2 regions of the Streptomyces kanasensis genome follow, and region 2 is predicted to be linked to the other one. Evidence: predicted binding sites of a transcription regulator. Region 2 holds the regulator's gene; the other holds the start of a gene.
The links. Region 2 encodes HrcA, which represses chaperone genes, less so after heat shock. Its sites were predicted from a motif close to TTNGCACTCNGNNNNNCNGAGTGCNAA; they were not measured.
Positions count from the first base shown of each region.

Region 1: a site for HrcA is predicted at 3,679-3,705, ahead of groES (co-chaperone GroES). Genes of this name have one in related genera too.

Region 1 is NZ_JBIBSF010000007.1:236,228-242,924, forward strand. Features, by position in the region: gene ACF053_RS19335 (polysaccharide deacetylase family protein) at 1-87, shown strand, start outside; gene ACF053_RS19340 (hypothetical protein) at 744-1,421, shown strand; gene ACF053_RS19345 (class I SAM-dependent methyltransferase) at 1,354-2,574, opposite strand; gene ACF053_RS19350 (polysaccharide deacetylase family protein) at 2,667-3,623, shown strand; gene groES (co-chaperone GroES) at 3,852-4,160, shown strand; gene groL (chaperonin GroEL) at 4,317-5,945, shown strand; gene ACF053_RS19365 (SDR family NAD(P)-dependent oxidoreductase) at 6,182-6,697, opposite strand, start outside.
Region 2 is NZ_JBIBSF010000002.1:517,780-524,476, forward strand. Features, by position in the region: gene ACF053_RS07455 (AMP-dependent synthetase/ligase) at 1-267, shown strand, start outside; gene hemW (radical SAM family heme chaperone HemW) at 477-1,718, shown strand; gene ACF053_RS07465 (DUF3097 domain-containing protein) at 2,003-2,818, opposite strand; gene ACF053_RS07470 (MBL fold metallo-hydrolase) at 2,903-3,640, opposite strand; gene hrcA (heat-inducible transcriptional repressor HrcA) at 3,834-4,850, shown strand; gene dnaJ (molecular chaperone DnaJ) at 4,851-5,984, shown strand; gene ACF053_RS07485 (nitronate monooxygenase) at 6,175-6,697, shown strand, end outside.

The DNA of each region.
Region 1 (6,697 bases), on a different contig from region 2:
ACGTCCATGACCGAGATGACCGCGAACCTCCTGCGGCGCGTACAGGAGCAGGGCTTCACCGTGGCGCGCCTGGAGGACTACGTCTGACCCGCCCGCCCGCAGGCTCCCGCCGCCCGCCGCCGCCCGCCCGCAGGCTCCCGCCGCCCGCCGCCGCCCGCCCGCAGGCTCCCGCCGCCCGCCGGCTCCCGCCGTCCCGATCCCGCCGCCCGCGGCTCCGCCTCGCGGCCGGACGCCGGCCCCCACGGGCCCGCTGCGGACCGGCCGGGCCCGCCACCTGCCGGGGGCCTGGATGGGCCCACGGCCTGGTCCGGCGCCCCGGGTGGCCGGCCCGCCCTCCGGCGGCCCGGTGTACGGCGCTGCAGTGCCCGCCGTCCCGCGGCGCCGCAGTCGCTCGGTCCTGGCGTCGCCGGGCCTGTTGCCGGGTCTGGGAGGGGGGCTTGCGGCCTGCTGGGGCGCCCTCGGTGACCGCCCCGGCGGCCTGGTGCGCGGCGTCCCCCCGGCCCGTCGCCCCGGGCGCCGCGGCCGCTCGGCCCCGGCGCCGACGCGCCCGACGCCGGCTCCGGGCGGGCTGCGGCCGGCTCCCGGGGGCCCGTTGCCGGCCCCGGCCCCTCGCGCCCCCGCTGCCCGCCCCCCTGGCCCCCCGCTGCCCCCGGCGCCCCCGGTGTCCGTCGGCCGCCGGTGCCCGCCGTCCCGGTACGGGACCCGATGACGGGCGCCCGCGCTACGCGTCCTAGCCTCGCCCTGTGTCGTCCCGTCGTGCTCCCCTGCCCCCGCCCCCACCACCCCCGCACCTGCGGAGCTGGCCCGACCGTGCCGCGCTGCTCGCCGACCGCGACCGGGCCCTGACCGTGCTGGGCCGCGCCTCGCTGGGTGGCGGCCGACTCGCGCTGTTCCTGGTGTGGCTGCTGGTGCTGGAGGTCGGCTGGAGCCTGCTGGGTGCCGCCTGGATCGGGTTCGACGAGGCCCTGGACCCGCTCGGGGCCGCGCCCGCCTTCCTCCTCGCGGGGGCGGGGCTCGCGACGCTCGTCCCGGCGGGCTTCTTCCAGGTCGGCGGCGTGCGCCGGGACGTCGCGGCGCACCGGCTGCTCGTCCGGTGGGCCGCCCTGGACCGCGCCCCGGAGCGCGACGCCCGGCACCGCGCCGCGGGTCGGAGCCTGGCGTGGCTGCTCGTGTCGTTCGCGCTGGGCGCGGCGGGCCTGGCCCTGTGCGTCGGCGTGCCCGCGGCGGCCCGGCCCGGTACGACGACGTACGCGGAGGTCGGCTTCGGGGTGGGCGCCGGGCTCCTGCTGTGGGTGCACGGCCTGGTCGGCGGGGTGCGGGCCGTGGCCCACTTCCGGACGGCCGTGCGGCTGCTCAGTCCCGTCCGGCCGGTGCCGCGGGCCGCCCGACCAGCATCGTCGGCGCGCCCGCCACACGCGTGAGGAAGACCGTCGCGGAGTTCGGGCCCTTCGGCTTCACCTTGCGGCGCAGCTCCTCCGGCGCCACCGCCGAACCGCGCTTCTTCACGGTGAGGATCCCCACCTCGCGCTCCCGCAGCAGCGCCTTCAGCCGCTTCACGTTGAACGGCAGCTCGTCGGTGATCTCGTACGCGGTCGCGTACGGCGTCGGGCGCAGCTCGTCGGCGGTGACGTAGGCGATGGTCTCGTCGACGAGCCCGCCGTCCACCTCGCGGGCGACCTCCGCGACCAGGTGCGCCCGGATCACGGCGCCGTCCGGCTCGTACAGGTAGCGGCCCACCGGTCGGACCGGCGGGGCGGGCGGCGGGGCGGACACGGCGAGCGAGGCGCCGGAGGGCAGCAGGGTCGCGCGTACGGCGCCGGGGGCCGTGCCGAACCACAGGACGGCCTCCTTCACGTCGCCGCCGTCCGAGATCCACTCGGCCTCGGCCTCCGGGGGGATCACCTCGTGCGGGATGCCCGGCGCGATCTTCAGCGCGGCGTGCGGGGCGCGGCGCGCGGTGTCGACCGCCCAGGACAGCGGCGGGGAGTACGCCTCCGGGTCGAAGATCCGCCCGGCGCCCCGGCCGCCGCCCGTCGCCGCGCCGCGCCGGGCGGGGTCGACGAAGACGGCGTCGTACGGGGCGGTGTCGACCTCGGTGACGTCGGCGCGGCGCACCTCGATCAGCTCCGCGAGACCGAGCGCCTCGGCGTTGGCGCGGGCGACGGCCGCCGTGAGCGGATCGCGGTCGACGGCGAGGACCCGGATGCCGGCGCGGGCGAGCGCGAGCGCGTCCCCGCCGATGCCGCAGCACAGGTCGGCGACGGCCCGTACGCCGAGCCGGGCGAAGACGGCCGCCCGGTGCTCGGCGACGGCCCTGCGGGTGGACTGCTCGACGCCGTTCGGGGTGAAGAACATGCGGTACGCGTCCTCCGCGCCGAACTTCGCCACCGCCCGCTGCCGCAGCCGGGCCTGGCCGAGCGCCGCGGAGACCAGCTCCGCCGGGTGGTCGCGGCGCAGTCGCGAGGCGACGGCCAGCTCCTCCGCGGGGTCGTAGTGGCGCAGTTCGGCGAGGAGCGCGTGGCCCTCGGGGGTGCGGAGCGCGGAGAAGGCGGCGAGATCGGTCACCCGCCCCATTCTCGTCCAGTGTGGTCCAGGCGGGGGATGGTGCGGGTGTGGCGGCGGTGTCGCCCGTGCCGGGGGCCGGTGCGCTGACAGGATGCGGCGCCATGCAGCTAGTACGACAAAGGCGTCGATCATCAGGAAATCGGGTATGGCGGGGGGTCGCCACCGCCCTGCTCCTCGGGGTGCTCGGTACGGCCTGCGGAGGCGAGGATCGGCCCGCGACGCAGGCGCAGGGCGGCCCGGGGGCCCACGGCCGGCAGGGCGAGCCCGGCGCCGAGGCCCGGCAGGCACTGCCGCGCACCGCGTCCGGGGCCCTCGCCGCCTACGTCGAACGCTTCCGGCGCACGCAGGCGGCGCGGGCCGTCGCCGCGCGCCGGTGGGGGCTGAAACGGACCCCGCTCCTGCCGCCCGCGCCTCCGGCGGTGAAGCCGAAGATCACCTTCCGCAAGGGCTTCGAGGTGGGCGACCCCTCGCTCCCGCCGGTCTTCACGACCGTCCCGACCCGGGACCGGATCGTCTTCCTGACGATCGACGACGGGGCCGAGAAGGACCCGGAGCTGCTGCGGATGATGACCGAACTGGACATCCCGTACAGCGCCTTCCTCAGCGACTACGTGGTCAAGGACGACTACGCCTACTTCGCGCGCATGCGGGACCGGGGCGTGGCCCTGCACAACCACACCCTCAACCACCGCTACATGCCCGCGCTCGACTACGACGAGCAGCGGCGCGAGATCTGCGGCCAGCAGGACACCATCGAGAAGCGCTTCGGCACGCGCCCCACCCTCTTCCGCCCGCCGTACGGGAACTACGACGCCGACACGCTGCGCGCCGCCCGCTCCTGCGGGATCAAGGCGGTGCCGCTGTGGTCCGCCGAGGCGTTCCCCGACCGCATGGAGTGGCGGGAGTGGGACCGCGACCTGCACCCCGGCGACATCGTCCTCTCGCACTTCCGCGGGCGCGGCGACTGGAAGGGCTCGATGGCCGACATGGTGCGCCGCGCCATGGACACCATCACGGCGCGCGGGTACGCGGTGGCCAGGCTGGAGGACTACGTCTGAACCCCCCTCCAGCCTCGTACGCACGTGCGAGCGCAGGGCGGCGCGCGGCGGTTCGTTGGCACTCCGCTTGACCGAGTGCTAATCACGGTCATAGTCTCGGCTCTGGCACTCCCCACCGGAGAGTGCCAACACAGCGACGGGCAGGTCCGGCACCCGCGACGACGGATCCACCTGGTCGCCACCTCAGACAGTTGACCCCGTGAGATCTCCGAAGGGGGAGGTCGGATCGTGACGACCACCAGCTCCAAGGTTGCCATCAAGCCGCTCGAGGACCGCATTGTGGTCCAGCCGCTCGACGCAGAGCAGACCACCGCCTCTGGCCTGGTCATCCCGGACACGGCGAAGGAGAAGCCCCAGGAGGGCGTCGTCCTGGCCGTGGGCCCGGGCCGTTTCGAGAACGGCGAGCGCCTGCCGCTCGACGTCAAGACCGGCGACATCGTGCTGTACAGCAAGTACGGCGGCACCGAGGTGAAGTACAGCGGCGAGGAGTACCTCGTCCTCTCGGCCCGCGACGTCCTCGCGATCGTCGAGAAGTAGTCCGGGGGTCCGGGGGGTTCGCCCCCCGGCGTGACTCCGTGCTCCACGTGCCTTGAGCTGCGCCCCTGGCCCCCGTTGCTGTGCTGCCGCACGTGCGCCGGGCGGCGAGGGGCGCCGCTCGTTTCCACCCAGTACCGAGAGGGCTGAACCGCTCCCATGGCGAAGATCCTGAAGTTCGACGAGGACGCCCGTCGCGCCCTTGAGCGCGGCGTCAACAAGCTTGCCGACACCGTCAAGGTGACGATCGGCCCCCGTGGTCGCAACGTCGTCATCGACAAGAAGTTCGGCGCCCCCACCATCACCAACGACGGTGTGACGATCGCGCGCGAGATCGAGGTCGAGGACCCGTACGAGAACCTCGGCGCCCAGCTGGTGAAGGAGGTGGCGACCAAGACCAACGACATCGCGGGTGACGGCACCACCACCGCCACCGTGCTCGCCCAGGCGCTCGTCCGCGAGGGCCTGCGCAACGTCGCCGCCGGCGCCTCCCCGGCCGCCCTGAAGAAGGGCATCGACGCCGCGGTCAAGGCCGTCTCCGACGAGCTGCTCGCCACGGCCCGCCCGATCGAGGAGAAGTCCGACATCGCGGCCGTCGCCGCGCTGTCCGCCCAGGACCAGCAGGTCGGCGAGCTCATCGCCGAGGCGATGGACAAGGTCGGCAAGGACGGCGTCATCACCGTCGAGGAGTCCAACACCTTCGGTCTGGAGCTGGACTTCACCGAGGGCATGGCCTTCGACAAGGGCTACCTGTCCCCGTACATGGTCACGGACCAGGAGCGCATGGAGGCCGTCCTCGACGACCCGTACATCCTGATCCACCAGGGCAAGATCGCCTCGATCGCGGACCTGCTGCCCCTGCTCGAGAAGATCATCCAGTCCGGCGCCTCCAAGCCGCTGCTGATCGTCGCCGAGGACGTCGAGGGCGAGGCCCTGTCGACCCTGGTCGTCAACAAGATCCGCGGCACGTTCAACGCCGTCGCGGTCAAGGCCCCCGGCTTCGGCGACCGCCGCAAGGCGATGCTCGGCGACATGGCCGCCCTCACCGGCGCCACGGTCGTGGCCGAGGAGGTCGGCCTCAAGCTCGACCAGGTCGGCCTCGACGTGCTGGGCACCGCCCGCCGCGTGACCGTCACCAAGGACGACACCACCATCGTCGACGGTGGCGGCAACTCCGAGGACGTCACCGGTCGCATCGCCCAGATCAAGGGCGAGATCGAGACCACCGACTCCGACTGGGACCGCGAGAAGCTCCAGGAGCGCCTCGCGAAGCTGGCCGGCGGCGTGTGCGTCATCAAGGTCGGCGCCGCCACCGAGGTGGAGCTGAAGGAGAAGAAGCACCGTCTGGAGGACGCCATCTCCGCGACCCGCGCCGCGGTCGAGGAGGGCATCGTCTCCGGTGGTGGCTCCGCTCTGGTCCACGCCGTCAAGGTGCTGGAGGGCAACCTCGGCAAGGAGGGCGACGAGGCCACCGGTGTCGCCGTCGTCCGCCGCGCCGCCGTCGAGCCGCTGCGCTGGATCGCCGAGAACGCCGGCCTCGAGGGCTACGTCATCACCTCGAAGGTCGCCGACCTCGACAAGGGCCAGGGCTTCAACGCCGCCACCGGCGAGTACGGCGACCTGGTCAAGGCCGGCGTCATCGACCCGGTGAAGGTCACCCGCTCGGCCCTGGAGAACGCCGCCTCCATCGCCTCCCTCCTCCTCACCACCGAGACCCTCGTGGTGGAGAAGAAGGAAGAGGAGCCGGCGGACGCGGGCCACGGCCACGGTCACGGCCACTCGCACTGACGCGCCGCGGCGACGCCGCGCGCCTCGACCCCGCGTCGAGCACGACGAGGCCCGGTACCCCCTCAGGGGGTACCGGGCCTCGCCCGTCCACGGGTGCCGCTGCGCCGCCGTCGGTACGGGAGCCGTCCGTACGGGAGCCGTCCGTACCGGCGGCGCCTGTACCGGCGCCTGTACCGGCGCGGCCGTACCGGTGGCGCGCGGCACCGGTGCGCCGCCCGTTCCTGCGGCGCCCGCGGCTACATCGGGCCGAACTTGCGCCCCGCCCGGGAGCTCACCCCGCCCAGCAGACCGCGCGGCGCCAGCTTCACCACGCCCATCAGCGCCTTGTACCGCGGGTCGGGCACCGACAGCGTCCGGCCGCGCGCCAGGTCCGCCAGCGCCTCCGCCACGACCTTGTCGGCGTCCAGCCACATCCAGCCGGGGATGTTGTCCGTGCCCATGCCGGCCCGCTGGTGGAACTCCGTCCGGACGAAGCCGGGGCACAGCGCCATCAGCCGCACCCCGCTCCCCGCGAGGTCCCGCGCCGCGCCCTGGGTGAACTGCACGACCCACGACTTCGACGCCCCGTAGGTGCCGCGCGGCACGAACGCGGCGACGGACGCCACGTTCACCACGCCGCCCCGGCGCCGCTCGCGCATCGTCGCCGTCGCGGCCGCCGTGAGCCGCAGCACCGCCTCGCAGTGCACCTTCAGCATCCTCAACTCGTCGGCCATCGGCACGTCGAGGAACCGGCCCTTGTTGCCGAAGCCCGC
Region 2 (6,697 bases):
TGGGCGAAGGACCACGGACTCGCCGACCGGCCCTACGCCGAGCTGGTCGCCACCCGGCAGGTCGAGGAGATGGTCCAGGGCTACGTCGACCGGCTGAACGAGGGCCTGCAGCGCTGGCAGACGATCAAGAAGTTCCGGCTGCTGCCGCGTGACCTCGACGTCGAGCACGGCGAGCTCACGCCCAGCCTCAAGCTGAAGCGGCCGGTGGTGGAGCGCGAGTACAAGAACCTCATCGAGGAGATGTACGAGGGCGCCCGCGAGGCCTGACACGGGCGAGCGCCCGGCCCGGCCCGGTCCCGCGCGGCCCCACGGGCAGGGCGGGCAGGGCGGGCGGCCGGGTGCGGGGCCACGGGCCCCGCACCCGCACGGCGGCGGCGCACGAGGCCGTGACGGGCGGGGCGGTGACGGGCGGGCGCGCGGGGTGACCGCTGGGCCGCCGTCCGCCCGTGAACCGTCCCGCCCGGCGGTGACGGACAATGGACCCCATGCCTTCCGTACTGCCCGATGGTGAGCCCATGCCCGAGGACGGGGCGCTGCCCCCGTCCGCCCTGCACGGGGGCGCGGACCGGCCGCTCGGGTTCTACCTGCACGTGCCGTACTGCGCCACCCGCTGCGGCTACTGCGACTTCAACACCTACACCGCCACCGAGCTGCGCGGCTCCGGCGGCGTGCTCGCCTCGCGCGACAACTACGCGGAGACCCTCGTCGACGAGGTGCGGCTCGCCCGCAAGGTCCTCGGCGACGACCCCCGCCCGGTGCGGACGGTCTTCGTCGGCGGCGGTACGCCCACACTGCTCGCCGCCGCGGACCTCGTGCGCATGCTCGGCGCGATCCGCGACGAGTTCGGGCTCGCCGACGACGCGGAGATCACCACGGAGGCCAACCCGGAGTCCGTCGACCCGGCCTACCTGGCGGCCCTGCGCGAGGGCGGCTTCAACCGGATCTCCTTCGGCATGCAGAGCGCCCGGCAGCACGTCCTGAAGGTCCTCGACCGCACGCACACGCCCGGCCGCCCGGAGGCGTGTGTCGCCGAGGCCCGCGCCGCCGGCTTCGACCACGTCAACCTGGACCTCATCTACGGCACCCCCGGGGAGAGTGACGACGACTGGCGGGCCTCGCTCGAGGCGGCCGTCGGCGCGGGCCCGGACCACGTCTCCGCGTACGCGCTGATCGTCGAGGAGGGCACCCGGCTCGCCCGCCGGATCCGGCGCGGCGAGGTGCCGATGACGGACGACGACGTGCACGCCGACCGCTACCTGATCGCCGACTCGGTCCTCGCCGACGCCGGGTACGCGTGGTACGAGGTCTCCAATTGGGCGACCTCCGAGGCGGGCCGCTGCCTGCACAACGAGCTGTACTGGCGGGGCGCCGACTGGTGGGGCGCGGGCCCCGGCGCGCACAGCCACGTCGGCGGGGTCCGCTGGTGGAACGTGAAGCACCCCGGCGCCTACGCCGCCGCCCTCGCGGAGGGCCGTTCGCCCGGCGCGGGGCGGGAGCTGCTGTCGGACGAGGACCGGCGCGTCGAGCGGGTCCTGCTGGAGCTGCGCCTGCTGGACGGCTGCCCGCTGTCGCTGCTGCGGCCCGCCGGGCTGGCCGCAGCCGAGCGCGCGGTCGGCGACGGGCTGCTGGAGCCCGCGCCGTACGCGGAGGGCCGCGCCGTCCTCACCCTGCGCGGGCGGCTCCTCGCCGACGCGGTGGTACGGGACCTGGTCGACTGACCGCCCCGCCCACCGCCGGCACCGGGCCCGCCCACCGCCGGCACCGGCCGCACCCACGGCAGCACCACCGGGGCGCACCCACGGCGGCACCGACCAGCACCGACCGGCGCCGGCCCGCAGTCACGGCAGCACCGACCAGCCCGAGCCGGCGACCGGCTCGCCGTCACCTCCCGCCGGCGCCGCCCTCCGCCGCACCGGCTCGTCACCACGCGCCGTCGCGGCCGGGGCCGGGCCCACCCGCCGCACCGACCCGGCCGGGCCGTCGCGGCGGGTGGGCCCGGCCCTCACCCGCCGTGCGTGCCGACCGTCACGTGGTCGATGAGCCGCTCGACGGCCCCGAGCAGCTCCGGCTCCAGGTCCCGGTAGGAGCGCACCGCGCCGAGGATCCGCTGCCAGGCCGCGCCGGTGTTCTCCGGCCAGCCCAGGGCCCGGCACACGCCCGTCTTCCAGTCCTCGCCGCGCGGCACCGCCGGCCAGGCGGGGATGCCCAGCGACGACGGCTTCACGGCCTGCCACACGTCCACGTACGGGTGCCCGACGACCAGGACGTGCGGGTCCGTCACCGACGCGGCGATCCGTGACTCCTTCGAGCCGGGCACGAGGTGGTCCACCAGCACCCCGAGCCGGGCGTCCGGGCCGGGGCGGAAGTCGCGCACGATCGCCGGCAGGTCGTCGACGCCCTCCAGGTACTCGACGACCACGCCCTCGATGCGCAGGTCGTCACCCCACACCCGCTCCACCAGCTCGGCGTCGTGGCGCCCCTCGACGTAGATCCGCCCCGCCCGCGCCACACGGGCCCGCGCCCCGGGCACGGCCAGGGAGCCGGACGCCGTGCGCGACGGCCGCGCGGGAGCGCCGGAGGCCGGCCGGACCAGCGTCACCACGCGGCCCTCCAGCAGGAACCCGCGCGGTGCCAGCGGGAAGACCCGGTGCTTGCCGAACCGGTCCTCCAGGGTCACCGTCCCCGCCTCGCACCGGACCACCGCCCCGCAGAAGCCGCTGCCCGCCTCCTCGACCACCAGGTCCGGCTCGGCCGGCACCTCCGGCACGGGGGCCGGCTTCTTCCAGGACGGGGTCAGATCGGGGTCGTAACGGCGCATGACTCTCTCGGCTCCGGGTGCGTGACGGGCGCCGACCCGCCCCGGGGACGTCCCCCGGGCGCGGCGGCGCGCACGCGCCCGACGCTACGACACGGCGAACCGCCGGGCCAGCTCATCGCGTTGGGCGCGTACGAACGCGGCGTCGACCACCGCCCCGTGCCCCGGCACGTACGCGGCGTCCTCACCGCCCAGCCGAAGCAGCCGGTCCAGCGCGGCCGGCCAGCGGGAGGGCAGGGCGTCCGGCCCCGCCTGCGGCTCGCCCGACTCCTCGACGAGGTCCCCGCAGAAGACCACCCCGGGCGGCGCGTCCCCCTCCGCGCCCGGCACCAGCAGCGCCAGGTCCTGGCCGGTGTGGCCGGGGCCGGCGTTCGCCAGCAGCACCCGGCAGTCCCCGAGGTCGAGCGTCCACTCGGCGCACACCAGGTGGTGCGGGTGCACCAGCACGTCCACCGCCTCGCCGGCCTCCCGCTCGGACACGCCCTCCCGCACGGCGTCGGCCCGCAGCGCGTCCCGCTCCCGGACCAGCACCTCGTCGAGCCCCATCGCCCCGAACACCTGAGCACCCGCGAACGCCGCCGCGCCCAGCACGTGGTCGAAGTGCGGGTGGCTGAGTGCGATGTGCGTCACGCGGCGGCCGCCCAGCAACCCCTGCACCTCACCGCGGAGCGCGGCGCCCTCGCGCAGCGTCGACCCCGCGTCGAACAGCAGGACCGCCGCCTCGCCGACGACGAGCCCCACGGTGGCGTCCCAGCCCGGGAGCCGCCTGCGGCCCACGCCCGGGGCGAGGCGCTCCCATCCGAACTCTTCCCAAGCGACGTCCATGCCTCGACGCTATCGGCAACGCCCCCGCCCGGCGCGCGGTACCGTGAGCGGCCGCCGCGCCCATCGGGCACGACGCATCGCCCTTGCCAGGCATTGACCTCGGCGCCGTACACTGGCCGCGGGGATGACTGGCACTCGGACGCGAAGAGTGCCAGCAGACGTCAGCAGACCGAAAGCCAGCTGGAGGTGCGCCGTGCTCAGTGAACGCAGACTCGAGGTACTGCGCGCCATCGTCCAGGACTACGTCGGTACGGAGGAGCCCGTCGGCTCCAAGGCGCTCACCGAGCGGCACAACCTCGGCGTGTCACCGGCCACCGTGCGCAACGACATGGCGGTGCTGGAGGACGAGGGCTTCATCGCCCAGCCCCACACCAGCGCCGGCCGCATCCCCACGGACAAGGGCTACCGCCTCTTCGTCGACAGGCTCGCCGGCGTCAAGCCGCTGTCGTCACCGGAGCGCCGGGCCATCCAGAACTTCCTGGAGGGCGCGGTCGACCTCGACGACGTCGTGGGCCGGACGGTACGGCTGCTCGCGCAGCTGACCCGCCAGGTCGCGGTCGTGCAGTACCCGTCGCTGACCCGGTCCACCGTGCGCCACGTCGAGCTGCTGTCGCTGGCCCCGGCCCGGCTGATGCTCGTCCTGATCACGGACACCGGACGGGTCGAGCAGCGCATGGTCGACTGCCCCGCCCCGATCGGTGAGACGTCCGTCGCCGACCTGCGCGCCCGGCTCAACAGCCGGGTCGTCGGACGGCGCTTCGCGGACGTGCCGCAGCTGGTGCAGGACCTGCCGGAGTCCTTCGAGGCGGAGGACCGCGGCACGGTCTCCACGGTGCTCTCCACGCTGCTGGAGACGCTGGTGGAGGAGACCGAGGAGCGCCTGGTGATCGGCGGGACCGCCAATCTCACGCGCTTCGGGCACGACTTCCCGCTGACGATCCGGCCGGTGCTGGAGGCGCTTGAGGAGCAGGTCGTGCTCCTCAAGCTGCTCGGCGAGGCGACGGACCCGGCCATGACCGTGCGCATCGGGCACGAGAACGCCCACGAGGGGCTGAACTCCACGTCCGTCGTCGCGGTCGGTTACGGTTCGGGCGGCGAGGCGGTCGCCAAACTCGGCGTGGTCGGACCGACCCGCATGGACTACCCCGGAACGATGGGAGCGGTACGCGCAGTGGCACGTTACGTCGGACAGATCCTGGCGGAGTCGTAAGTGGCCACGGACTACTACGCCGTACTCGGCGTGCGCCGCGACGCGTCCCAGGACGAGATCAAGAAGGCGTTCCGGAGGCTCGCGCGCGAGCTGCATCCGGACGTGAACCCCGATCCGAAGACGCAGGAGCGGTTCAAGGAGATCAACGCCGCCTACGAGGTGCTGTCGGACCCGCAGAAGAAGCAGGTCTACGACCTCGGCGGCGACCCCCTGGCGGGCGGCGCCGGTGGCGCGGGCGGCTTCGGCGCGGGCGGCTTCGGGAACTTCTCCGACATCATGGACGCCTTCTTCGGCACGGCGTCCCAGCGCGGCCCCCGGTCACGGACCCGGCGCGGCCAGGACGCGATGATCCGGCTGGAGATCGAGCTCGACGAGGCGGCCTTCGGCACGACGAAGGACATCCAGGTCGACACGGCCGTCGTGTGCACCACCTGCTCCGGCGAGGGCGCCGCGCCCGGCACCTCGGCGCAGACGTGCGACATGTGCCGCGGCCGGGGTGAGGTGTCGCAGGTGACGCGGTCCTTCCTGGGCCAGGTCATGACGTCCCGCCCCTGCCCCCAGTGCCAGGGCTTCGGCACGGTCGTGCCGACGCCGTGCCCCGAGTGCGCGGGCGACGGCCGGGTGCGGTCCCGCCGCACGCTCACGGTCAAGATCCCTGCCGGTGTCGACAACGGCACGCGCATCCAGCTGGCCGGCGAGGGCGAGGTCGGCCCCGGCGGCGGCCCGGCGGGCGATCTGTACGTCGAGATCCACGAGCTGCCGCACCCGGTGTTCCAGCGGCGCGGCGACGACCTGCACTGCACGGTCACCATCCCGATGACGGCGGGCGCGCTCGGCACGAAGGTGCCGCTGGAGACGCTCGACGGGGTCGAGGAGGTCGACATCCGGCCGGGTACGCAGTCCGGCCAGTCGATCCCGCTGCACGGCCGGGGCGTCACGCACCTGCGGGGCGGCGGCCGCGGCGACCTGATCGTCCACGTCGAGGTGCAGACGCCGAGCAAGCTCGACGCCGAGCAGGAGCGCCTGCTGCGGGAGCTGGCGGAGCTGCGCGGGGAGGAGCGGCCCACCGGCCAGTTCGCCCCCGGCCAGCAGGGCCTGTTCTCCCGGCTGAAGGACGCGTTCAACGGGCGCTAGCCCACGCGCGTGACGGCTCCCCGCGGCGTCGCGGGGAGCCCCCGCCCGGACCCGCGGGCGCCCCGCGCGGAGCGGCCCGCCGGAGGCGCGGGGGCTTCGGGTGGCGGCCTCCGCCAGGTCCGGCGCGCCGCTCCGTGACGGGCGGAACAGGGGATTCGGCGCGTGCGCGGGGGCGTGACACCATGCGTGCATGCCCTCCGCGCTGACCGATCTCTGCCCCCACCCGATCGTGCAGGCCCCCATGGCCGGTGGCGCCTCCTGCCCCCCGCTCGTCGCCGCCGTCTGCGAGGCGGGCGGCCTCGGGTTCCTCGCCGCCGGCTACAAGACGGCCGACGGCATGTACCAGGAGGTCCAGCAGGTCCGCGCGCTGACCGCGCGCCCCTTCGGCGTCAACCTGTTCATGCCGCAGCCCGGCCAGGCCGACCCCGCCGCCGTCGAGGTCTACCGCCACCAGCTGGCCGGCGAGTCCACCTGGTACGACACCCCCCTCGGCGACCCCGACGCGGGCCGGGACGACGGGTACGACGCGAAGCTCGCCATCCTCCTCGACGACCCCGTCCCGGTCGTCTCCTTCACCTTCGGCTGCCCCACCCGCGACACCGTGCACGCCTTCGCGCGCGTCGGCACCCGCACGATCGTGACCGTCACCAGCCCCGACGAGGCGCGGGCCGCCGAGCTGGCCGGCGCGGACGCCGTCTGCGTCCAGGGCGTCG